DNA from 3 places in the Phenylobacterium sp. LjRoot219 genome. Region 3 is predicted to be linked to each of the others. Evidence: predicted binding sites of a transcription regulator. Region 3 holds the regulator's gene; each other region holds the start of a gene.
What was found. The regulator LexA, encoded in region 3, represses DNA repair genes until DNA is damaged. The targets are predictions, from matches to a motif close to ATGTTCNCNANNTGTTCT.
Positions count from the first base shown of each region.

Region 1: a site for LexA is predicted at 4,278-4,295, ahead of recA (recombinase RecA). Genes of this name have one in related genera too.
Region 2: a site for LexA is predicted at 4,485-4,502, ahead of ACSQ14_RS04250 (putative DNA modification/repair radical SAM protein). Genes of this name have one in related genera too.

Region 1 covers NZ_CAXUQI020000001.1:1,236,504-1,244,004, reverse strand. The annotation lists gene alaS (alanine--tRNA ligase) at 1-2,545, opposite strand, end outside; gene recA (recombinase RecA) at 3,104-4,171, opposite strand; gene ACSQ14_RS06080 (sugar phosphate isomerase/epimerase family protein) at 4,456-5,271, shown strand; gene ACSQ14_RS06075 (zinc-dependent alcohol dehydrogenase) at 5,298-6,323, shown strand; gene ACSQ14_RS06070 (SDR family NAD(P)-dependent oxidoreductase) at 6,461-7,249, opposite strand; gene ACSQ14_RS06065 (outer membrane protein) at 7,493-7,501, shown strand, end outside.
Region 2 covers NZ_CAXUQI020000001.1:857,386-864,886, forward strand. The annotation lists gene ACSQ14_RS04230 (FAS1-like dehydratase domain-containing protein) at 1-1,001, shown strand, start outside; gene ACSQ14_RS04235 (class I adenylate-forming enzyme family protein) at 1,028-2,758, shown strand; gene ACSQ14_RS04240 (nuclear transport factor 2 family protein) at 2,800-3,321, shown strand; gene ACSQ14_RS04245 (formylglycine-generating enzyme family protein) at 3,459-4,397, opposite strand; gene ACSQ14_RS04250 (putative DNA modification/repair radical SAM protein) at 4,515-5,741, shown strand; gene ACSQ14_RS04255 (UdgX family uracil-DNA binding protein) at 5,741-7,192, shown strand; gene ACSQ14_RS04260 (class I SAM-dependent methyltransferase) at 7,289-7,501, shown strand, end outside.
Region 3 covers NZ_CAXUQI020000001.1:2,023,945-2,031,445, reverse strand. The annotation lists gene lpxB (lipid-A-disaccharide synthase) at 1-125, shown strand, start outside; gene gltA (citrate synthase) at 250-1,533, opposite strand; gene gltX (glutamate--tRNA ligase) at 1,590-3,011, opposite strand; gene ACSQ14_RS09965 (ComEC/Rec2 family competence protein) at 3,166-5,205, shown strand; gene ACSQ14_RS09960 (hypothetical protein) at 5,210-5,581, opposite strand; gene lexA (transcriptional repressor LexA) at 5,658-6,347, opposite strand; gene ACSQ14_RS09950 (VOC family protein) at 6,576-7,049, shown strand; gene trpC (indole-3-glycerol phosphate synthase TrpC) at 7,046-7,501, opposite strand, start outside.

The DNA of each region.
Region 1 (7,501 bases), 790 kb from region 3:
CCTGCCCGCCCATCGCCAGCACGGCGGCCTTGGCCAGCTCGGCGGCGTTGAACCGGCCCTGGGCCGCGCCCGTGACCGCCACGGTCACCGCCGCCTTGCCGTCGGCCACGCCGACCAGGGCGATGATCCCGTCGGCGATCTGCTTCTTGAACTCCTCGGTGATCGGCCGCAGGTCCTTGCCGCCGACGCCGTCCATGACGCGGGCCAGCACCTGGACGCCGGCGATCTCTTCCGGCCCGGCGGCCGCGCCGCCGCCGCCGCCCATCGCCAGCTGGCGCTTGGCCTCGGAGAGCTCCTTCTCCAGCTTGCGGCGCTGGGCCTCCAGCGCCTCGACCCGGGCGGTGACCTCGACGACCGGCACCTTGAACTGGTCGGCCAGGCCCTTGGCGACCGCGGCCTGCTCTAGCAGCCAGCGGCGCGCCGCCTCGCCGGTCAGGGCCTCGATCCGCCGCACGCCGGCGGCCACACCCTGCTCGGAGACGATCTTGAACAGGGCGATGTCGCCGGTGCGGGCGACGTGGGTGCCGCCGCACAGCTCGACCGAATAAACGCCCTCGCCGGCCAGCGCGTGGCCCAGCGTCAGCACCCGCACGGACTCGCCGTACTTCTCGCCGAACAGCGCCATCGCACCGGCCTCGATGGCCTCCTGCGGGGCCATCAGCTTGGTCTCGGCCGGCAGGTTCTGGCGGACGACCGCGTTCACCTCGGCTTCGAGGCGGTCGATCTCGGACAGGGTCAGCGGCTGGCCGTGGCTGAAGTCGAAGCGGATCCGCTCGCCGTCGACCATCTGGCCCTTTTGAGTCACGTGCGGCCCCAGCACGTTGCGCAGCGCCGCATGCAGCAGGTGGGTGGCCGAGTGGTTCGCCCGGGTGGTCTGCCGGCGCTCGGCGTCGACCGCCAGCCGCACCCGCGCGCCCGGCGCGAGCTCGCCCTGGAGGATCTCCAGGTCGTGGACGTTCAGATCGCCGGCCTGCTTCTGGACGTCGTGGATGCGGCCGCGGCCGCCGTCCCATTCGACGTCGCCCTGGTCGCCGGCCTGGCCGCCGCTCTCGGCGTAGAACGGGGTGCGGTCGAACAGCGCCTGGACCCGCTGGCCGGCGCCGGCGCGCTCGAGCTCGCCGCCCTCGGCCGCCAGCACCAGCAGTTCGGCGGTGGTTTCGGTGGCGTCGTAGCCGACGAAGTCGGTCGGGCCGAGCCGGTCGCGGATGGCGAACCATTCGGCCGCCGCGGCGACCTGGCCGGAGCCGGTCCAGTTCTCGCGCGCCTGTTCGCGCTGGCGGTTCATCGCCGCGTCGAAGCCTTCCAGGTCGACGGTCAGCCCCTTGGCGCGCACCGCGTCCTGGGTCAGATCGAGCGGGAAGCCGTAGGTGTCGTAGAGCTTGAAGGCGGTCTCGCCGGAGAGCACCGCGCCCTCCTGCAGGTCGGCGGTCGCCTCGTCGAGCAGGCTCATGCCGCGGCCGAGGGTGCGACGGAACCGCTCCTCTTCCTGGCGCAGGGTGTCGACGATCGCCGGCTCGGCGCGCTTCAGTTCCGGATAGGCGTCGCCCATCAGCTGCACCAGGGTCGGCGCGAGACGGTGCATCAGCGGCTGCTCGGCGCCCAGCAGGTGGGCGTGGCGCATCGCCCGGCGCATGATCCGGCGCAGCACATAGCCGCGGCCCTCGTTCGACGGCGTCACGCCGTCGGCGATCAGGAAGCTGGTCGAGCGCAGGTGGTCGGCGATCACCCGGTGCGACGGGGTGGTGGCGTCGCCCTCGGCGTGCAGCTCGCGCTTGGAGGCGGCGATCAGGTTGCGGAAAAGGTCGACGTCGTAGTTGTCGTGCACGCCCTGCATGACCGCGGCGATCCGCTCCAGGCCCATGCCGGTGTCGATCGACGGCTTCGGCAGCAGCGTGCGGTCGCCGTTGGCGTGCTGCTCGAACTGCATGAAGACCAGGTTCCAGATCTCGACGAACCGGTCGCCGTCCTCATCCGGGCTGCCGGGCGGGCCGCCGGGGATGTGGGCGCCATGGTCGAAGAAGATCTCCGAGCACGGACCGCAGGGGCCGGTGTCGCCCATCGACCAGAAATTGTCCGAGGTGCCGATGCGGATGATCTTGTCGTCCGACAGGCCGGCGACCTTCTTCCACAGGGCGTGGGCCTCGTCGTCCTCGGCGTAGACGGTGACCAGCAGCTTGTCGGCCGGAAGCCCGAACTCCCTGGTCAGCAGGGTCCAGGCGGCGTCGATCGCGCCTTCCTTGAAATAGTCGCCGAAGGAGAAATTCCCCAGCATCTCGAAGAAGGTGTGGTGGCGGGCGGTGTAGCCGACGTTGTCGAGGTCGTTGTGCTTGCCGCCGGCGCGAACGCACTTCTGCGACGAGGCGGCGCGCGGCCACGGCGCGGCTTCGGCCCCGGTGAAGTAGTTCTTGAACGGCACCATGCCGGCGTTGACGAACAGCAGGGTCGGATCGTTCTGCGGCACCAGCGGAGCCGAGGCCGCGACCGCATGGTCCTTGCGCCGGAAGTAGTCCAGGAAGTGGCTGCGGATCTCGTTCAGGCTCGCCATAGCTCGTTCACGCGTAGGGATTCAGGAAGCGGCGACAGCGCGCCGGCCCCCCGGATGTGGGGACGCTCCGCCGTTTAAGGCGCCCCTCCCGAAAGTGAAAGCCGCCAAGGCCTTGTGGAAAGCGAACATGCCGCGCGCGCCGACGATGCGGACCCAGGCGGAGGCCCGTAAAGAAGAAGGACGCCTGGGGCGGGCCCAGACGTCCTCAAACCTCGTCAGCGGTCTTGCGCGCGAGCGGGGCGCGACGCGCCGGGTCCGGGGTGGCAGGGGAGGACCCGAGGCATCGAGGCGCTTAAGACCCCCGACGGGGAAGCTTTAGCTGTGAAGCTTTGCTGTTAGCGAAGCTCGGCTGCAAAAAAGGCGATTTAAAGGAGAGACTTGGGCGAATGCGCTCAGTCTCGCTGACAGCAGCCGCATTTCCGCCCCCAGCCCGCCCTAGTTGCAGGCGCGGCACTAACCACCCGCTATACGGGTAAATTCTGTCCGACTGGAGAATTCGTCGGACTGAGCGAAATGCGACGCGCGAAGCGCCGGCCCAGCCGGACCGGCGCCGCCGGCTCAATCCTCTTCGGGTTCCGGACCGCCGACGAGGAGCTCTTCCTCGATGGTTTCCTTGCGGCCGCGGACCTGCTTCTCGATCTCGTTGGCGATGTCCGGGTTGGCCTTGAGGAACTCGCGGACGTTGTCACGGCCTTGGCCGATCCGCTGGCTGTTCCAGGAGAACCAGGAGCCGGACTTGTCGATCACCCCGGCCTTGACGCCAAGGTCGATCACCTCGCCGAGCTTGGAGATCCCCTGCCCGTACATGATGTCGAACTCGACCTCGCGGAACGGCGGGGCGACCTTGTTCTTGACCACCTTCACCCGGACGTTGTTGCCGATGATCTCGTCGCGCACCTTGACCGAGCCGGTGCGGCGGATGTCGAGGCGCACCGAGGCGTAGAACTTCAGCGCGTTGCCGCCGGTGGTGGTCTCCGGGCTGCCGTACATCACCCCGATCTTCATGCGGATCTGGTTGATGAAGATCACCAGGGTCTTGGCCTTGGAGATCGAGCCGGTGAGCTTGCGCAGCGCCTGGCTCATCAGCCGCGCCTGCAGGCCGGGCAGCTGGTCGCCCATCTCGCCTTCGATTTCCGCCCGCGGCGTCAGCGCCGCGACGGAGTCGATGACGATCACGTCGATCGCGCCCGAGCGCACCAGGGTGTCGGTGATCTCCAGCGCCTGCTCGCCGGTGTCCGGCTGCGAGACCAGCAGGTCGTCGAGGTTGACGCCCAGCTTGTGGGCGTAGGACGGATCGAGCGCGTGCTCGGCGTCGATGAAGGCGGCGGTGCCGCCGGCCTTCTGCACCTCGGCCACGACATGCAGCGCCAGCGTCGTCTTACCCGACGATTCCGGGCCGTAGATCTCGACGATGCGGCCCTTCGGCAGACCGCCGATGCCGAGCGCCAGGTCGAGGCCGAGCGAGCCGGTGGAGACGGATTCGATCTCCACCACCTTGCCCTTGTCGCCGAGCTTCATCACCGAGCCTTTGCCGAAGGCCCGATCGATCTGTGACAGCGCCGCTTCGAGCGCGCGCTGCTTATCTCCGTCTTCTTTCGCCACGAGCCTCAACGCTGACTGAGTCATTGATCCGAGCCCCTTATATCCACGATTCCGCCGGCCCGCCGCGGAGTTGATGACTCCGCCAGGGCGTCGCGCCGCGGCCATGACTTAGCTGTACGTGGTTTGTTCTCTGTTCGCAAGATGTTCTCGTTCAGACGTAGCGCAGCGGCGCACGGCGGATTGCGGCCGGCTGTCGCGATTTTGGCCGTTTTCGGCGGCGGCTTTCGCTTTCCGGCCGCCGGCATCGGGACCAAGCTGCGGCCAACGAACGCCGCCGGTCCACCGGCGGCCCTTGGGAGGAGACCGCGATGCCGGCGCTTGGGATTGAACAGATCAGCGTGTTCGGCATGCCGCCGGTCGAGTTCGTCAACCTGGCGGCGGATCTCGGCTGCCAGCACATCTCCGTCGGGCTGATCTCGTTCGGCTACAATCCGCACAACTACGCCCCCTGGTCGCTGCGCGCGGACGCCGGCCTGCGGCGCGAGATGATCGCGGCGATGGCCGACCGTGGGGTGTCGATCTCGCTGGGCGAAGGGCTCGGCGCGCGGCCGGGCGCCGACGTGCGCGACCTCGCTTCTGACCTCGACATCATGTGCGAACTGGGCGTGCGGCGGATCAACATGGTCAGCATGGACCCGGACCTTGCCCGCACCTTCGACCAGTACGGCCTGCTGGCCGAGATGGCCGCGGCGCGCGGGGTCGAGAGCACGACCGAGTTCGCGCCGGGCCTGACCGTCGCCGACCTGCCGACCGCGCTGGCCGCGGTGCGCCACGTCGGCCGCCCGGACTTCCGGCTGCTGATCGACACCATGCACCTGGTGCGGTCGGGCTCCGGCCCGGCCGACATCGCCGCGCTCGATCCCCAGCTGATCGGCTATGTGCAGCTCTGCGACGCGCCGCTGACGCCCCGCTTCGAGACCTATTTTGAGGAGGCGATGTTCGAGCGGATGGCGCCGGGGACCGGCGAGCTCGGCCTGCTCGAAGTGGTCAAGGCGCTGCCACGCGACCGGGTGTTCGCCCTGGAGATCCCGCTGCGCAGCGAGGCGGCGGCCGGGGCCGGCCCGCACGCGCGGCTCGGCAAATGCGTCGAGGCCGCCCGCAACCTGTTCGCCCAGCTGGACTGATCGCCCCGCCGATCGGAGGACCGAAGATGACCCAAGCGACCTACAAGGCGGCGATCTTCCGCGACGCCGGCCGCGTCGATGTGGTGGACCTGCCCTACCCGGCCTGCGGCGACGACGACGTCATCGTCCGCAACCTGATGACCGGCGTCTGCGGCTCCGACATCGCCGCCTACAAGTACGGCGGCGACGCCAACATGATCTGGCGCGACCACGAGTTCGGCCACGAGTCGATTAGCGAGGTGGTCGAGCTCGGCAAGAACGTCAAAGACCTGCAGCTCGGCGACCACGTCTTCCCCAACCAGGGCAAGGCGCTGCGCGACATGCGCCGGATGGCCACCGTCGGCGGCTTCTCCGAGTTCATCCGCATCCCGCAGTGCGAGGTCGGCTACAGCGTCCTGAAGATCGACACCGACATCCCGCTGAAGGCCGCGGTGCTGTTCGAGCCGTTCGTCATCGGCACGCGCGGCGCCCGCAGCCTGAACCCCGGGCCGGACAAGACCGCCATCGTCTTCGGCGCGGGCATCATCGGCATCTCCGCCGCGATCATGCTGCAGTGGTACGGCTGCCCGAAGGTGATGGTCGTCGACATCTCCGAGTTCCGGCTGGAGAACGCCCGCAAGTTCGGCCTGCTGACCTGCAACTCGGCGACCGAGGACCTCAAGAGCCGGGCCATCGCCGAGTTCGGCGCCCAGACCACCTTCCTCGGCGAGCGCTGCGGCGCGAACCTCTACCTGGACGCCGTCGGCCTGGCGCCGGCGATCGACGCCTTCGCCGAGATCGCCGGGCGCGAAGCCGCACTGGCCATCGTCGGCGTGCACCACGCGCCGGTGCCGCTCGACCTGGTGAAGGTCTGCTACAGCAACTGGCATATCAGCGGCTGCGGCTCGATCGCGATCGAGGACGCGATGGCCGACATCCTGGCGATGATGCGCTCCGGCCGCTACGACCTCGCCTCGCTGGTGACCCACGCCTATCCGGTCGACCAGATCGCCGACGCCCTGGTGATGGGGGCCAACGCCAAGGAAGCGCAGAAGGTCTGCATCACCTTCTGAGGCGGCGTTTCCATTCTTCGGTCACGGCCCGCGTCATGCGGGCCGTCCATCCCAACGTCGTCCTGCACCGGCTGCAGCCGGCGCCTTGGGCTGGGTCGCCCGGACAAGCCGGGCGATGACGATTGGGGGCCCGGCCGTCAGCGCGGCTTCATGCCGGCGGCCATCGCCCGCAGCGCGTCGCGGCGCGGCATCGACAGCAGCGCCTCGAAGCTGGCCCGGTAGTGGTCGCTGGAGATGAAGGTCGGCCCGTTCTGGATGTTGTCCAGCGTCAGCCGCGCCACTTCGGCCGCCGGCATCACATTCTGCAGCTTGGTGATGTCGATGCCCTGCTTGGCCGCGGCCTCGGATTCCGTGGCCCCGGGGCACAGGGTCAGCAGGTCGATGCCTTCCGGCTGCAACTCGGCCCACAAGCCCTCGCCGAGCGCCACGACCAGCGCCTTGGTCGCCGAATAGGCGGTCGAATAGGGGCAGCCGATCAGGCCCTCCACCGAGCTGGTGAGGATGATCCCTCCCCGGCCGCGGGCCCGCAGCCGCGGAATGAAGCCGTGGGCCAGCTGCATCGGCACGTTGCAGTTGACCATCAGCATCTCGGCCATCGCCTGCGGGTCGTTGGCCGCATGCTCGCCCTTCAGGCCGAAGCCGGCGTTGCTGACCACCAGGCCGACGTCGAGCTCGCCGACCGCGTCGAGCATCTGCTGCGCCGCATCGGGCTGCCCCAGGTCGACCTGCAGCGCGCGCGCCTGGACGCCGTAGGTCGTCGTCAGGCGGGCGGCCAGCGCCTCGAGCCGATCGCGCCGCCTGGCGACCATCACCACGTCCAGCCCCCGGGCGGCGAGGGCTTCGGCGAAGGCATCGCCGATCCCCGAGGAGGCGCCGGTCACCAGCGCCACCGGCCCATAGCGGCGCTTGAAGTCTTCGTCGTTCATGGCCTGGCGGCTCCGTCCCGTGATTTTTTGCGCGCGCGGCGCTGGCGGAATGATGGTCGCCGCACCGGGCCGCGGCAAACCCGCAGACCCCTCTCCGCCACGCCAAACCGTCGATGACCGGCCGTTTCTCGCGGCGATTTCGCCGCCGCGCCCCTGAAGGAGGCCTAGGGCCTTCACCCGATTGGCTTTCCACCACCGCCGCTAAAGGGTGCCCGCCGTCTCATGCCAAGGAAGGAGATCGCAATGATCTCG
Region 2 (7,501 bases), 1.2 Mb from region 3:
TCGGCGGCCTCGTCGCGCCGCAGTCGTTCACCGTGGCGATGGACTACGGCCACGGCTGCCACCCGGCCTGCGTCGGCAAGGTGCCCGGCACCCACCTGATCTTCGCCGGCGAGGAGTGGTGGTTCTACGGCACGCCGGTGCGCCCGGGCGACAAGTTGACCCAGGAGCGCCGCTTCGACGGCTACAGCGTCACCGACACCGCCTTCGCCGGCCCGACGATGTTCGCCCGCGGCGACACCCTCCACCGCAACCAGCATGGCGCGCTGGTCGCCAAGGAGCGGGCGACGGCGATCCGCTACCTAGTCGAGGAGGCCAACAAGCGCGGGACCTACGGCAAGGAGAAGCGCGCGCCGAAGAAGTGGACCAAGGACGAGCTGGCCGAGATCCACAAGCTGCGCCACGAATGGATCCTGTCGAACCGCGAGGGCAAGTCGCCCCGCTATGAGGACGTCAAGGTCGGCGACAAGCTGCCCCGCCGCGTGGTCGGGCCGCACTCGGTGGTCAGCTTCGCCAACGAGTGCCGCGCGCATAAGCAGAACATCTGGGGCACCTGGCGCTGGAACGTGCCGGACGGCGTCTACGACCCGGCGAAGGAAGACGCCGGCTTCGGCGCCGACATGACCTACGACCACGAGGCGCGGAAGGTCGACCCGCGGATGGGCGACGGCCTCTATCACGGCCCGTCGAGCGGCCACATCAACCAGGAGAAGGCCGAGAACATCGGCATGGGCGGCGCCTACGGCTACGGCGCGTCGATGAACGCCTGGTTCCTCGACACCATCGCCTACTGGGCCGGCCACGACGGCTACATCTGGCATTCGAAAACGCAGTTCCGGAGTCCCGCCTTCGAGGGCGACGTGACCTTCATCGACGCCGAGGTGGTCGACAAGATCGAGCAGGGGCCGAACGGCTTCCCGCTGGTCCAGGTGCAGCTGAAGATGACCACCCAGAACGGCGACACCATCCTCACCGGCAAGGCTGAAGTTCAGCTGCCGAACTGAGCGTGGGCCTGGTGAAAGAGAGCGGCATGAGCATGGCGCCGTCCGAACAGCTGTCGATCGTGCGCGGCGCGGAGCTCCACGAGGAGCCCGGCCTCGGCCCGCTGACGATCGGCGGCTACGCGCGGGACGTGACGCGCCGCTTCGCCGAGCGCGAGGCGCTGGTGATGCGCGGCCCCGAAGGCCGCGTGTCCTGGACCTACGCCGAGCTGTGGGCGCGTTCGGTCGAGGTGGCCCAGGCGCTGATCGCCGCCGGCATGGGCAAGGACGCCCGCGTCGGCGTGCTGATGACCAACCGGCCGGAGTACCTGTCCTGCGTATTCGGCGTGGCGCTGGCCGGCGGGGTCACCGTCTCGCTCAGCACCTTCTCGACCCCGGCCGAGCTCGAATACCTGCTGCAGGCCGGCGCGGTCTCGATCCTGCTCTACGACCGCCAGGTGCTGAAGAAGGACTTCGGCGCGATGCTCTGCGAGCTCGAGCCTAGGATCACGACCGCCGCGCCGGGCCAGCTCGCCTCGGCCAAGTTCCCGTTCCTGCAGCGGCTGGTGGTGCTGGACAGCGTCGCCGACCCGATCGGCGCAGCCGCGCCCGACGGGGCGGCGGTCGAGCGCTGGGCCGACTTCCTGGCGCAGGGCCGCGACGTGCCGGCCGCCCTGGTCGATGCGCGCGACGCCACGACCAGGCCGTCCGACCTCGGCGCGCTGTTCTTCTCGTCCGGCACCACCAGCCTGCCGAAGGGCATCGTCCACACCCAGCGGGCCTTCGCGATCCAGTGGTGGCGCTGGCCGCGGATCATGGACCTCGATCCGGTGAACCATCCGGTGCGCTGCTGGACAGGCAACGGCTTCTTCTGGTCGGGCAACATCTCCCAGGTGGTCGGCTATGCGCTGTCGACCGGCGGGGCGGTGGTGCTGCAGCCGCTGTTCCAGGCCGAGGAGGCGCTGGAGCTGATCGAGCAGGAGCGGGTCAGCTTCGCGATCGGCCGGCCGCACCAGTGGGCGCGCCTGGAGGCCTCGGAGAAGTGGCCGAGCGTCGACCTCTCAAGCCTGCACTACGTGACCTACGGCTCGAAGATCTACGACCATCCGACGGTCAGCACCGACTGGAAGATGTGCCCGGCGTTCGGCACGACTGAGACCCTGACCATCAACACCGCGGTGTGCGCCAACACCCCGGAGGCCGAGTACCGCGGCAGCTACGGCCAGCCGCTGCCGGGCAATATCCTCAAGGTCTTCGATCCGGCGACCGGCGAGGTCGTACCGCGCGGCCAGCGCGGCGAGATCGCCATCAAGGGGCCGACGCTGATGGTCGGCTACATCGGCAAGGCGGCCGAGGAGACCTTCGACGCGGAAGGCTACTTTCGCACCGGCGACGGCGGCTACGTCGACGCCGACGGCTACCTGTTCTGGGAAGGTCGCCTGACCGACATCATCAAGACCGGCGGCGCCAACGTCTCGCCGGTCGAGGTCGACGCGGTGCTCGCCGCGATCCCCGGCGTGAAGCGCGCCCAGACCGTCGGCGTGCCGCACGAGACGCTCGGCGAGATGGTCGTCGCCTGCATCGTCCCGCACGACGGCGCGAGCCTGCAGGCGAAGGCGGTCACCGACCTCGTCAAGGCGCAGCTGGCCAGCTTCAAGGTGCCGCGCGAGGTGCTGTTCTTCCGCGAGGAAGAGTTCGCGGTGACCGGCAGCGAGAAGGTCAAGACCGGCGCGCTGCGCGAACTGGCGACCCAGCGGCTGGTGGGCAAACTCAGCGACTAGAACCGCCGGCTCGAACCGGCGCGAAATCCAGGGAGGATGGGATGTCGGAGCGGGACGAAGCGGCGATCGTCAGGACGCTGAACCTCTATGCGCTGGCGATGGATACGCAGCGCTGGGACCTGTTCGACCGGATCTTCACGCCGGATGTCGACGCCGACTACGCCGACCCGGCGCACTGGCGCGACCTGGAGAGCTTCAAGCGCGACTTCGCCGCCTATCACACGCCGTTCGACTCCACCCAGCACGTGATGATGAACCACTTGGTGGAGGTGAAGGGCGACCTCGCCAACAGCTTCGTCTACAGCACCTGGCTGTTGATCAAGCGGGGGACCGAAGGCGGCGACCACTGGCAGGGGACCGGCTGGTACGACGACCTGCTGGTGCGCACCGCCGACGGCTGGCGGATCAAGAAGCGCACCTGCCGGGTGCTCTGGTGGGGAGGCAATCCGCGGGTCAACGTCCCCGACGGCGCCGACGTCAGCTTCGACACCAGCTCGAAGGTGCTGCGCGAGGAAGCCGCCGCGGGGCGGGTGGACTTCGTGACGGCGGCCTGCCCGAAGTAGCGACTAGCCACCCAGATCACCGCACATCCCGGCGAAGGCCGGGACCCAGATTCAGCCTGGGCGCCCGGTGGATTTCATCTGGGCCCCGGCCTTCGCCGGGGTGAGCGGTCGAAAATCGGCCCGACTAGATCACGGACCTATGCCCGCACCACGCAGCGGAAGCCGATGTGCGAGGTCGGGCTGTCGATCGCCTGCGGGTGGCGCGCGGCCGGGCGGTAGCGGCGGCAGTAGCTGGGCGCGCACAGATGCGAGCCGCCCTTGATCACCTTGCGCGGGATGCGCACCGCCGGGCTGGCCGGATCATAGCTCTCGGCCTCGTCGGCCAGCCGGGCGCGCGGCTGCCCGCAACAGCCGTCCTGCGTCGCCGCGGTGGTCTCTGCGTACCAGTCGGTGGTCCACTCCCAGACGTTGCCGATCATGTCGTAGAGGCCGTAGCCGTTCGCCGGATAGGCCCCGACCTTCGAGGTCAGCGCGCCCATCGGCCCCTTGCGCCGCCAGGGAAAGTCGCCGCGCCAGGTGTTGGCCATCGCCCGGCCGCCGGGCTCCAGCTCCTCGCCCCAGGCGTAGGCCGCGCGTTCGAGCCCGCCGCGGGCGGCGAACTCCCACTCGGCCTCGGTCGGCAGCGCCTTGCCGGCCCAGGCGGCGTAAGCCGCGGCGTCCTCGTAGCCGATCTGCACCACCGGATGGTCCATCAGCCGGTCGATCGCGCTGTCGGGCCCGCGCGGATGCCGCCAGTCGGCGCCGAAGACGAAGCGCCACCACTGCGACGGGTCGCCCAGGTCGACCGGCCCGCGGGTCGGGGTGAACACCGCCGAGCCGGCCTTGGCCATCGCCGGATCCATGCCGGGGTACTGGGCCGGGTCCGGCGCCTTCTCGGCGAAAGTCACATGGCCGGTTTCGGCGACGAAGCGGGCGAACTGCGCATTGGTCACCGGCCGCTCGTCGATCCAGAAGTCGCCGACGTTGGCCAGCCGCACCGGCGCTTCTTCCGGATAGAAGTCCTCCGAGCCCATCCAGAACTCGGCGCCCCGCAGGAGGACCATGCCGTCGCGGTTCGCCTCTGTGATCGCGTTCATGGGCGCGAAGTTAGAGCCGGCGCGCGGCGTGTCGAGGGCGATCCGTCGCAGGGCGAGCTGCGCCGTTTCACCTGCAACGCGCTAGACGGAACAAAAATGGAACATTAAGGTGGGCGCATGGCGGTTCTCGACCTCAAGCGCAAGCTCGCCATCCTCTCCGACGCGGCGAAGTACGACGCCTCCTGCGCCTCGTCGGGCGCCGGCAAGCGGGACTCGGTGGGCGGCCGCGGGGTCGGCTCGACCGAGGCGATGGGCATCTGCCACGCCTATGCACCGGACGGCCGCTGCATCTCCCTGCTGAAGATCCTGCTGACCAACTTCTGCGTCTACGACTGCGCCTACTGCGTGAACCGGGTGTCGTCGAACATCCCGCGCGCCCGCTTCGGCGTCGAGGAAGTCGTCGACCTGACGCTCGGCTTCTACAAGCGCAACTACATCGAGGGGCTGTTCCTCTCGTCCGGCATCATCCAGAGCGCCGACTACACCATGGAGCAGATGGTGCGGGTCGCCCGCACCCTGCGCGAGGTCCACGACTTCCGCGGCTACATCCACCTGAAACTGATCCCGGAAGCCTCGCCCGCCTTGGTCAACGCCGCTGGGCTCTATGCCGACCGGGTCTCGATCAACATCGAGCTGCCGAAGGACGAGAGCCTGGCCCGGCTGGCGCCGGAGAAGGACCTGGCCAGCATCAAGCGGTCGATGGGCGCGGTGCGGCTCGCCGCCGAGGCGGCGAAGGCGCCGGCGCGCAAGGCCCGGCCGCCGAAGTTCGCGCCCGCCGGCCAGTCGACGCAGATGATCATCGGCGCCGACGCCGCCAGCGACGGCGAGATCCTCAAACGCTCCGAGACGCTCTACGGCGCCTACAAGCTGCGGCGGGTCTACTACTCGGGCTTCTCGCCAATCCCCGACGCCAGCGCCCGGCTGCCGCTCGCCCGGCCGCCGCTGATGCGCGAGCACAGGCTCTACCAGGCCGACTGGCTGATGCGCTTCTATGGCTTTGCGCGGGCGGAGATCGTCGGCGACGGCGAGGACCTCGACCTCGCCATCGATCCCAAGCTGGCCTGGGCGCTGAAGCACCGCGGCGCATTTCCGGTCGACCTCAACACCGCCGAGCGCGAGCGGCTGCTGCGGGTGCCGGGCCTGGGGGTGAAGGTGGTCGACCGGCTGATCGCGTCGCGGCGGCACAAGCGCATCAGCCTCGACGACGTGAAGCGGCTGGCCCGCAGCATCGAGAAGCTGAAGCCCTTCATCGTCACCGCCGACTGGACGCCCGGCGCGCTGACCGACCGGGCCGACCTGCGGGAGCGGGTCGCGCCCGCGCCGGAACAGCTGAGGCTGTTCTGATGCAGGTCGCGCGCCTCGCCTCGGAGATCGACTTCGAGGGCTGGCGCGGGGCGGCCCGCAGCCTGCGGGCGCGCGGTGTGCGGCCGCCGGACGTGCTGTGGACGGTGGAGGGGCGCGAGCTGTTCGCCGGCACAGCGCTGAGCGGCCGGGAGTCGCCGCTGCGGGGGAGCGTCGAACGCGCGATCTTCCACGTGCCGCGCGAGTTCCTGGAGCTGGCCGAGGCGGTGGTGCTGCACCGCTCGAACGAGCGTTTCGACCTGCTCTACCGGCTGCTGTGGCGGCTGGCGGAGGAGCCGCATCTATTGCACGTGGCTTCGGATCCGGAGGTCGCCAAGGCCCGCAGCTACGCGCGCCAGGTCGAGCAGGCGGCGCACAAGATGAAGGCCTTCGTCCGCTTCCGGCAGGTCGCCGACGCGGAAGGGCAGGAGGCCTTCGTCGCCTGGTTCGAGCCGGCGCATCGGGTGGCCGAGTCCGTCGCGCCCTTCTTCGCCCGGCGCTTCGCCAACATGCGCTTCTCGATCCTGACGCCGGACGTCTGCGTGCACTGGGACACGCAGGCGCTCGCCTTCACGCCCGGCGCCGATCCAGCTGACGCGCCGCCGGCGGATGCGCTGGAGGACTACTGGCGCACCTACTATGCGGCGATCTTCAACCCGGCGCGGCTGAACCCGCACGCGATGCAGCGCGAGATGCCCAAGCGCTATTGGCGGAACCTGCCCGAGGCGCGCCTCATTCCGGAGCTGATCGCCCGCGCCGAGGCGCAAGTCGAAGACATGGTCCGTCAGGCCCCTTCCGAACCCACCCGCCGCGTCGTGCGCCAGGCCCAGCGCGCCAGCCGCGACGCGCCGTGGGACGGCCAGCCGCCGACCAGCCTGGAGGAGATCGTCGCCGGCGTGCAGCTCTGCCGACGCTGCGAGCTGTGGCGCGAGGCGACCCAGGGCGTGGCGGGGGAGGGGCCGCGCACGGCGCGGCTGATGTTCGTCGGCGAGCAGCCCGGCGATCAGGAGGACCTCGCCGGCCAGCCGTTCGTCGGTCCGGCCGGCCAGGTGCTGGACAAGGCGCTGGCGGCGGCCGGCGTGCCGCGGGCCGAGACCTACGTCACCAATGCGGTGAAGCATTTCAAGCACGAGCTGCGCGGCAAGCGCAGGCTGCACAAGACGCCGGATACCGGCGAGGTGAGCGCCTGCCGCTGGTGGCTCGACAGCGAACGGCGGCTGGTGCGGCCGCGGGTGGTGGTCGCGCTCGGCGCCACGGCGGCGCTGGCGGTGTTCGGCAAGCCGCAGCCGATCGCCGAGATGCGCCAGCACGCCATCCAGCTGCCGGACCAGGGGCAGGGCGTGGTCACCTACCATCCCTCCTACCTGCTGCGGGTGCCGGACGCCGCCGCCAAGGCCCGCGCCTACGAGATGTTCGTCGAGGACCTGAAGTTCGCCTGGGCGCTGGCCGCCTAATTGCGGCCCGATCGGCGGCGTAGCTCAGCTTGGCAGGCTTGACGGGGGCGGGTTCGCCCGGCCTCCTGCGGCCGTGTTCGCGATCGGGGTGGAATGATGTCTTCGCTGTTTGGCCTTCTGCGCCGCAAGCCTGCAGCGGCCCGCCCGATCGAGGCGCAAGTCGCGACGCCCGCGGCCTTGCCCGCCTGGGCCCAGCCGCTGTTCGTCTCGGCCTTGGCGCCGTGCGTCGCAGACGGGGCCGACGTGCTGGTCTGGAAGATCCAGGACGACGCCTCGACGGCGGTGATCTCCGACCAGTTCAAGGCCAAC
Region 3 (7,501 bases):
ACACCCTGCGCCGCGCTCAGGTGCGGGCGCAGTACGCGGCCCTCGACAAGATGGGCCGCGGCGGGGCCGACCCGGACGAGGCCGCCGCTGAAGCGGTGCTGCAGGTGCTGGCCGGGCGCTGCTAGAGCGACGTGTCGGCGAGCGCGCCGCTCACGTCATCACCAAGCCTGCCGGTCGCTTCCGAAGCGCTGCGCCAACGAAAAAGGCCCGCGGATCACCGCGGGCCTTCGTCGTGTCTGGCGACCTGGATCAGGCGCGCTTGTCGAGCGCCACGTAATCGCGGGTCGGGGCGCCGGTGTAGAGCTGGCGCGGACGGCCGATCTTCTGCGACGGATCCTCGATCATTTCCTTCCACTGGGCGACCCAGCCGACGGTGCGGGCCAGGGCGAACAGCACGGTGAACATCTCCGGCGGGAAGCCGAGGGCGCGCAGCGTGATGCCCGAGTAGAAGTCGACGTTCGGATAGAGCTTGCGCTCGACGAAGTACGGGTCGTTGAGCGCGATCTTCTCGAGCTCCATGGCGACCTTCAGCAGCGGGTCGTCGGAGTGACCGACTTCCGCCAGAACTTCGTGGCAGGTCTTCTGCATGACCTTGGCGCGCGGGTCATAGTTCTTATAGACCCGGTGACCGAAGCCCATCAGGCGGTACTTCCGGTCCTTCACGCCCTGGATGTACTCAGGGATGCGATCGACGGTGCCGATCTCCTTGAGCATGTTCAGCGCTTCTTCGTTCGCGCCGCCGTGGCTCGGGCCCCACAGGCAGGCGATGCCGGCCGCGATGCAGGCGAACGGATTGGCGCCCGACGAACCGGCGAGACGAACGGTCGAGGTCGACGCGTTCTGCTCGTGGTCGGCGTGCAGGATGAAGATCTTGTCCATCGCCCGGGTCAGCACCGGGTTCGGCTTCCAGTCCTCGGCCGGGACCGAGAAGCACATGCGCAGGAAGTTCTCCGAGTAGGAGAGCTCGTTGCGCGGATGGATGAAGGGCTGGCCGCGGAAATACTTGAACGCGCGGGCGGCGATCGTCGGCATCTTGGCGATTAGCCGGTGCGACGAGATCATCCGTTGTTCGGGATCATCGATGTTGGTGCTGTCGTGGTAGAAGGCCGACAGGGCGCCGACCGCGCCGACCATGATCGCCATCGGGTGGGCGTCGCGCCGGAACCCGCTGAAGAACTTGTCGAACTGGTCGTGCAACATCGTGTGGTAGGTGATGTTGTGTTCGAACTCGGCGAACTGCGGCGCGTTCGGCAGTTCGCCGTGCAGCAGCAGGTAGCAGACTTCGAGGAAGCTCGAGTGCTCGGCCAGCTGGTCGATCGGGTAGCCGCGGTGCAGCAGGACGCCCTTGTCACCGTCGATGAAGGTGATCTTGCTTTCGCAGCTCGCCGTCGAGGTGAAGCCCGGGTCGTAGGTGAAGACGTCGGTCTCGCCGTAGAGCTTGCGGATGTCGACCACTTCCGGGCCGATCGTGCCCTTCAGGATCGGAAGCTCGACCGCCTTGGCGCCGATGTTGATCTTCGCCGTGTCGCCCATGCCATCCCCTTTCAGTTCAAAATCGTAACGCTCGTTTGAGCGCGCCTTTAGCCGGTTTACGGGGCCGGCGAAAGCACATCGTCGAGCCGCGCGAGGCTTTCGTGTTTCCCGAGTGAAACCAGGGCCCCTGCGAGGTCCGGCGCCGGCGAACCACCGGACAGCACGGCGCGCAGCGCCGGGCCGAACTTGCCGATCCCGACGCCTTCCGACTCTGCAAAGGCGCGGATCTCTGCCTCCAGGCCGGGGACCTCCCAAGCCTCATTCGCTGCAATGCGGTCTCGCAGGCGCGAAAGGCGGCCGCGTGTCTCTTCGGTGAGCATCGCCTGCGCTTTTTCGGGCAGCTCCAGCGGCCGCGCCTTCAGCACGAAGACCGTGGAATCGGCCAGTTCGAGCAGGGTCTTGGCGCCGTCGCGCACCAGCGGAATGGTCCGCTCGAGCAGCGGCAGGTCGCCGTCGCGCAGCTTCCAGTCGCGGCTCTTGTGGATACCCGCGACAAGTTGCGTCAGCCGCGGGGCGTCCGTCTGGCGGATGTAGTGGTTGTTGAGGTGATTCAGCTTGGCCCAGTCGAGGCGGGCCGGCGCGCCGACCACGTCCTTGATGTCGAACCAGCTGATCGCCTGCTCGTCGGAGAAGATCTCGTCGTCGCCATGGCCCCAGCCGAGCTTGGCCAGGTAGTTGCGCATGGCTTCGGGCAGGTAGCCCATGTCGGCGAACTCGCCGACCGCCTGGGCGCCGTGACGCTTGGAGAGCTTGGCGCCGTCCGGACCGTGGATCAGCGGCAGGTGCGCCCACACCGGCGTCGCCCAGTCCATCGCCTGGTAGATCAGCGTCTGACGCGCGGCGTTGTTGAGGTGATCGTCGCCGCGAATGACGTGGGTCACGCCCATGTCGTAGTCGTCGACCACGACGGCGAGGTTGTAGGTCGGGTTGCCGTCGGAGCGCAGCAGGATCAGGTCGTCGAGCTGGCTGTTCTGGAAGCGCACCTCGCCCTTCACCTGGTCGGCGATCAGCGTTTCGCCGGACAGCGGGCTCTTCAGGCGCACGGCGAAGGGCCGGTCCGGCGCATCAGCGGCCGCCGCGTCCCGCCAGGGCGAGCGCACGACCCGGCCCTCGGCGCGGGCGCGCTCGCGCTCGGCCTCCAGCTCCTCGCTGGTCATGTAGTCGCGATAGGCCTCGCCGCGCGCCAGCAGGGCCTCGACCACCTCGCGGTGGCGATCGGCGCGCGCGAACTGGAAGACCGCGGGCTCGTCGGCCTCAAGGCCGAGCCACTTCAGGCCCTCGAAAATCACCTGGACGGCGCCCTCGGTCGAGCGCTCGCGATCGGTGTCTTCGATCCGCAACAGGAACTTGCCGCCGGTGTGGCGGGCGTAAAGCCAGTTGAAAAGCGCCGTGCGGGCCGTGCCAATGTGCATCGAGCCGGTGGGCGAGGGGGCAATCCGGGTGACGACGGGACGGCCAGAAGTCGTGGGGACGGACATCGAGGCTGATTTGAATGAGGTTGCGCCCGCCGGCGGCGGCCGGGCGGCGCCTCTTAGCACGTGGATTCGGCCACCTTCCACCCTTGGCGCGCCCCTGAAGTGGATATCGGGCCAGTTCGCCGCCCAGGGCGCGCGCTGGAAGCTCTGGACGCCGGTGGCGTTCGGCGTCGGCGCGGCGGTCTATTTCGCCCTGCCGCGGGAGCCGCAGGCGTGGCTGGCCTGGGCTCTGCTGGGCCTTGGCCTCTCCTTGCTCGTCGCCGCGCGGCGGCTCGGTCCGCCGCTGGCGACCGCGGCGGCGGTGCTGGCGGCCTGCGGCCTTGCGGGTTTCGCCGTCGCCAAATTGCGGATCGAACAGGTCAAGGCGCCAATCGCCGTGGAGGCCGCCGGCCCGCAGCGCCTGGAGGGCTGGGTGCTCGACGTGGCCTCGCCCGGCCAGGGCGGCCAGCGGCTGCTGATCGCCCCCTATCGCATCGAAGTGCTTGCGCCCGAAGCCACGCCGATCCGGGTGCGCATCACGCTGCGCGAGGGCGCGCGCATTCCGGCGCCGGGCGAAGCCGTCCGGCTGCTGGCGATGATCAACGCCCCACCGCCGCCGGCCAGCCCGGGGGCCTATGACTTCGCCCGCGACGCCTTCCTGGACAGCGTCGGCGGTGTGGGCTTCGCGCTCGGCCCGCCGCAGGCCTGGGTCGCCGAGGCCAAGCCGCCGTGGCGCTTGCGGCTGGCGATGCAGGTCAATCGGCTGCGCTGGGAGATGACCGAGCGGATCGTCAGGGTCCTCGGGCCGGAGACCGGCGGGCTCGTCGCGGCCATGACGACCGGGCAGGCCGCGTTTGTGCCGCCGGAGCAGGTGGAGAATCTGCGGGCCTCTGGGCTGGCTCACATCATCTCGATCTCCGGCGTGCACATGGCGATCGTCGGCGGCTTCACCTTCGCCGCCCTGCGCCTGCTGATCGCCGCCTGGCCGTGGTTGGCGTTGCGGATCAACGGCAAGAAGGCCGCGGCCTGCGTCGGGCTCGCCGCGGTGCTGACCTATCTGGTCCTGTCCGGCGCGCCGCCGCCGGCGGTGCGCGCGGCGATCACCGCCAGCATCGCCTTCGCGGCCATCCTGGCGGATCGCCAGGCGATCAGCCTGCACGCCCTGGCGGTCGCCGCTTTCGTCGTCCTGCTGCTGCAGCCGGAGGCGGTGACCCAGCCGGGCTTCCAGATGTCGTTCGCCGCCACCGCGGCGCTGGTCGCCATGGCCGGCGTCTGGCCGCAACCGGTCAAGGAGATCAACACGCCCTGGCCGATCCGGCTGGTGCAGGGCGCCGCCAGCTGGATCGTCGCCGGCGCGGCGATCAGCTTCGTGGCCGGGCTGGCGACCGGGCCGTTCGCCATGCAGCACTTCAACCGGATCTCGACCTGGGGGCTGGTCTCCAACCTGCTGGTCCAGCCGATCTCGTCGCTGTTGATGATGCCGGGACTGGCGCTCGGCGCGGTGCTGATGCCGTTCGGGCTGGAGGCCTGGCCTTTGCGGCTGGCCGGCTACGCGATCGACCTGACCAACCGGATCGCCGCCGCCGCCGCCGCCGCGCCCCATGCCCAGGTGGTGATCGCAAGCGGGCCGGCCTGGACCTTGCCGGTCACCTTCCTCGGCCTCTTGTGGATCTGCCTGTGGCGCGGGCCGCTTCGTTGGCTCGGCGCGCCGCTGGCGCTGGCCGTGGCGCTGACCCCGAAGCCGCCGACGCCCGACGCCTGGATCAGCGCCGACGGCGCCGCCGTGGCGGTGCGCAGCGGCCGCCAGGCGATCCTGCTGCGCCCGGACGTGAAGCTGTTCGGCGCCGAGCTATGGTCGCGCCGGCGCGGGCTGGAACCGCTGGTGAGCGAGGCGGCGCGCGACGCGGCCTTCGCCTGCGACCGCCAGAGCTGCGCGCCCGGCGCGAGCGCGCCGGCCCCGATCGCCGCCGCCTGGAACCTGAAACGCCCGCTGCCGCCGGGGCGGCTGGAGGCCCTGTGCACCAGCGCCGAGGTCGTGGTGCTGCGCAACGATTTCCGGCCCGAAAGCTGCGCCGCGCAGCTGGTGCTCACCGGCGCGGACTTCCGGCGTGGCGGCGCAGCCGAACTGCACCGCCAGCCGGACGGCGGCTGGCGGGTGATCTGGGCGCAGGAGGGGCGCGGGCGAAGACCCTGGACCTGGGGCCTGGACCTTCGCTGAGGCCCTAGCGCTGGGCGTCCTTGGCCGCGTCGCCGGCGTCCTTCGCGGCCTCGCCGGCTTTCTTGGCGGCGTCGGCCGAGTCCTTGGCCGCTTCCTTGGCCGCGCCACTGGCGTCCTTGGCGGCGTCGGCCGCGGCGGATCCGGCGTCCTTGGCCGCATCGCCGGCCTGTTCGGCGTGCTGGGTGGCGTCCATCGCGCTGGAATTGGCGGCGCCAGGGATCGACGTGACCTGGCTGGCGTCGGCGGCGGCCTGGGCGGCGGCGGCCTCCTGGCCAGCGGTGCTCGCGCTCTCTTCGGCCTTCTGGGCGGCCGGCTTGCCGCAGGCGGTGACGGCGAGCGCTAAGGCGGCGACCGTCGCGGCGGTGATAATGCGCATCCGAGGGCTCCTCTGAAGCCGGACGTGCGGTCCGGATTCGCCCTAAAGCCCTGGGACGCGCAAAAGTTCTCGCGAATTAGTGATAGCGGCGGATCAGGCCGACCAGCTTGCCTTGCACGGCCACCTGGTCCGGACCGAAGATGCGGGTCTCGTAGGCCGGATTGGCGGCCTCCAGGGCGATCGAGGCGCCCTTGCGACGGAGCCGCTTCAGCGTTGCTTCCTCGCCCATCACCAGGGCAACGACGATGTCGCCGGAATTGGCCGCGTCGGTGCGCCGGATCACCACGTAGTCGCCGTCGAGGATGCCGGCGTTGATCATCGAATCGCCCTGCACCTCGAGCACGAAGTGTTCGCCCGCGCCGAGCATGGTCTCCGGCACCGGCAGGCGGTCGCGTTCCTGCTGGATTGCCTCGATCGGCGTGCCGGCGGCGATGCGGCCAAGCACCGGCAGCTCGCGGCTGTCGTTGGCGGCGGCGGGAGCGGCGTGACTGGGCTCGACCAACTGCGGCTTGAAGGGAGCGCGGCCCTTGGGGGGAGCGGCGGTCGTCGCCTGCTGCGGCAGCTTCACCACCTCCAGCGCCCGGGCCCGGTGCGGCAGCCGCCGCAGGAAGCCCCGCTCTTCCAGCGCCGTGATCAGCCGATGGATGCCGGACTTGGAGGCCAAATCCAGCGCCTCCTTCATCTCGTCGAAGGACGGCGAGACGCCGGTCTCCTTGATGCGCTCATGAATGAACATGAGCAATTCGTGCTGCTTGCGGGTGAGCATGACGACGACACCTTACGACCTGTGCGCTTCGAGAACAAAGCGCAAACGCTTCAAATGTTCTCTAAGCGTTCTCTATTAATGTCAAGTTACTGGCCGACGGGCTGAATTCTCGTGGGTTTTCCGGCGTTTTGCTCGCCGAGCGAGGCGCCGTGCGTCCCCGGAGAGTCGGAATCGGCGCCGCCCCGACGTCTGGGGGGAGGCCGACCGCGAGAGGAGAAGGAGAAGCCCATGATGACCGTCACCCAACACCTGTGGTTCGAGAAGGACATGGAAGCGGCTCTGCGGTTCTACACCGAGCTGATTCCCGGATCGGCGATCACCTGGCTCGCGCCGATGCTGGCCGACACGCCGAGCGGTCCGGCCGGCAGCGTGACGGTGGCGGCTTTCCAACTCGGCGATCAGCGGTACGAGGCGATCGAGGCGGGCCCGCTAGACCCGTTCAACCACAGCTTCTCGATCGTCGTGGAATGCGACGATCAGGCCGAGATCGACCGGCTGTGGGACGCCCTGAAGGAAGGGGGTTCGGTCGAGCAGTGCGGCTGGCTGCGGGACCGCTGGGGCCTGTCGTGGCAGATCACGCCGCGGCGGCTCGGCGAGTTGATGCGCGATCCCGACCAGGCCAAGGCCAAGCGGGTGACCGAGGCGATGCTGAAGATGGTGAAGCTCGACGTCGCCGCACTGGAAGCGGCGGCGCGCGGCTAGCCCGCTGGCGCTTCGGCCTTGCTCAGCAGCGCCCGGGTCGCGGCGGTGACGTCGGTCTGGCGCATCAGGCTTTCGCCGACCAGCATCGCCTTGGCGCCGGACCGCTCGAGCCGCGCGGCGTCCTCGGCGCTGAACAGGCCGCTCTCGGTGACCAGCAGGGCGTCCTTCGGCGTCTGGCCGGCGAGCCGCTCGGTGACCGCCAGATCGGTGACGAAGCTGCGCAGGTCGCGGTTGTTGACGCCCACCAGGTCGGCGCCCAGCGCGCCGGCGCGGGCCATCTCCGCCTCGTCGTGCACCTCGACCAGGGCGTCCATGCCGAACCGCTGGGCCTCGGCCATCAATGCCGCGGCGGTCGCATCGTCGATCATCGCCAGGATCACCAGGATCGCGTCGGCGCCGAGCGCGCGGGATTCGGCGACCTGCCAGGGATCGACCAGAAAGTCCTTGCGGAT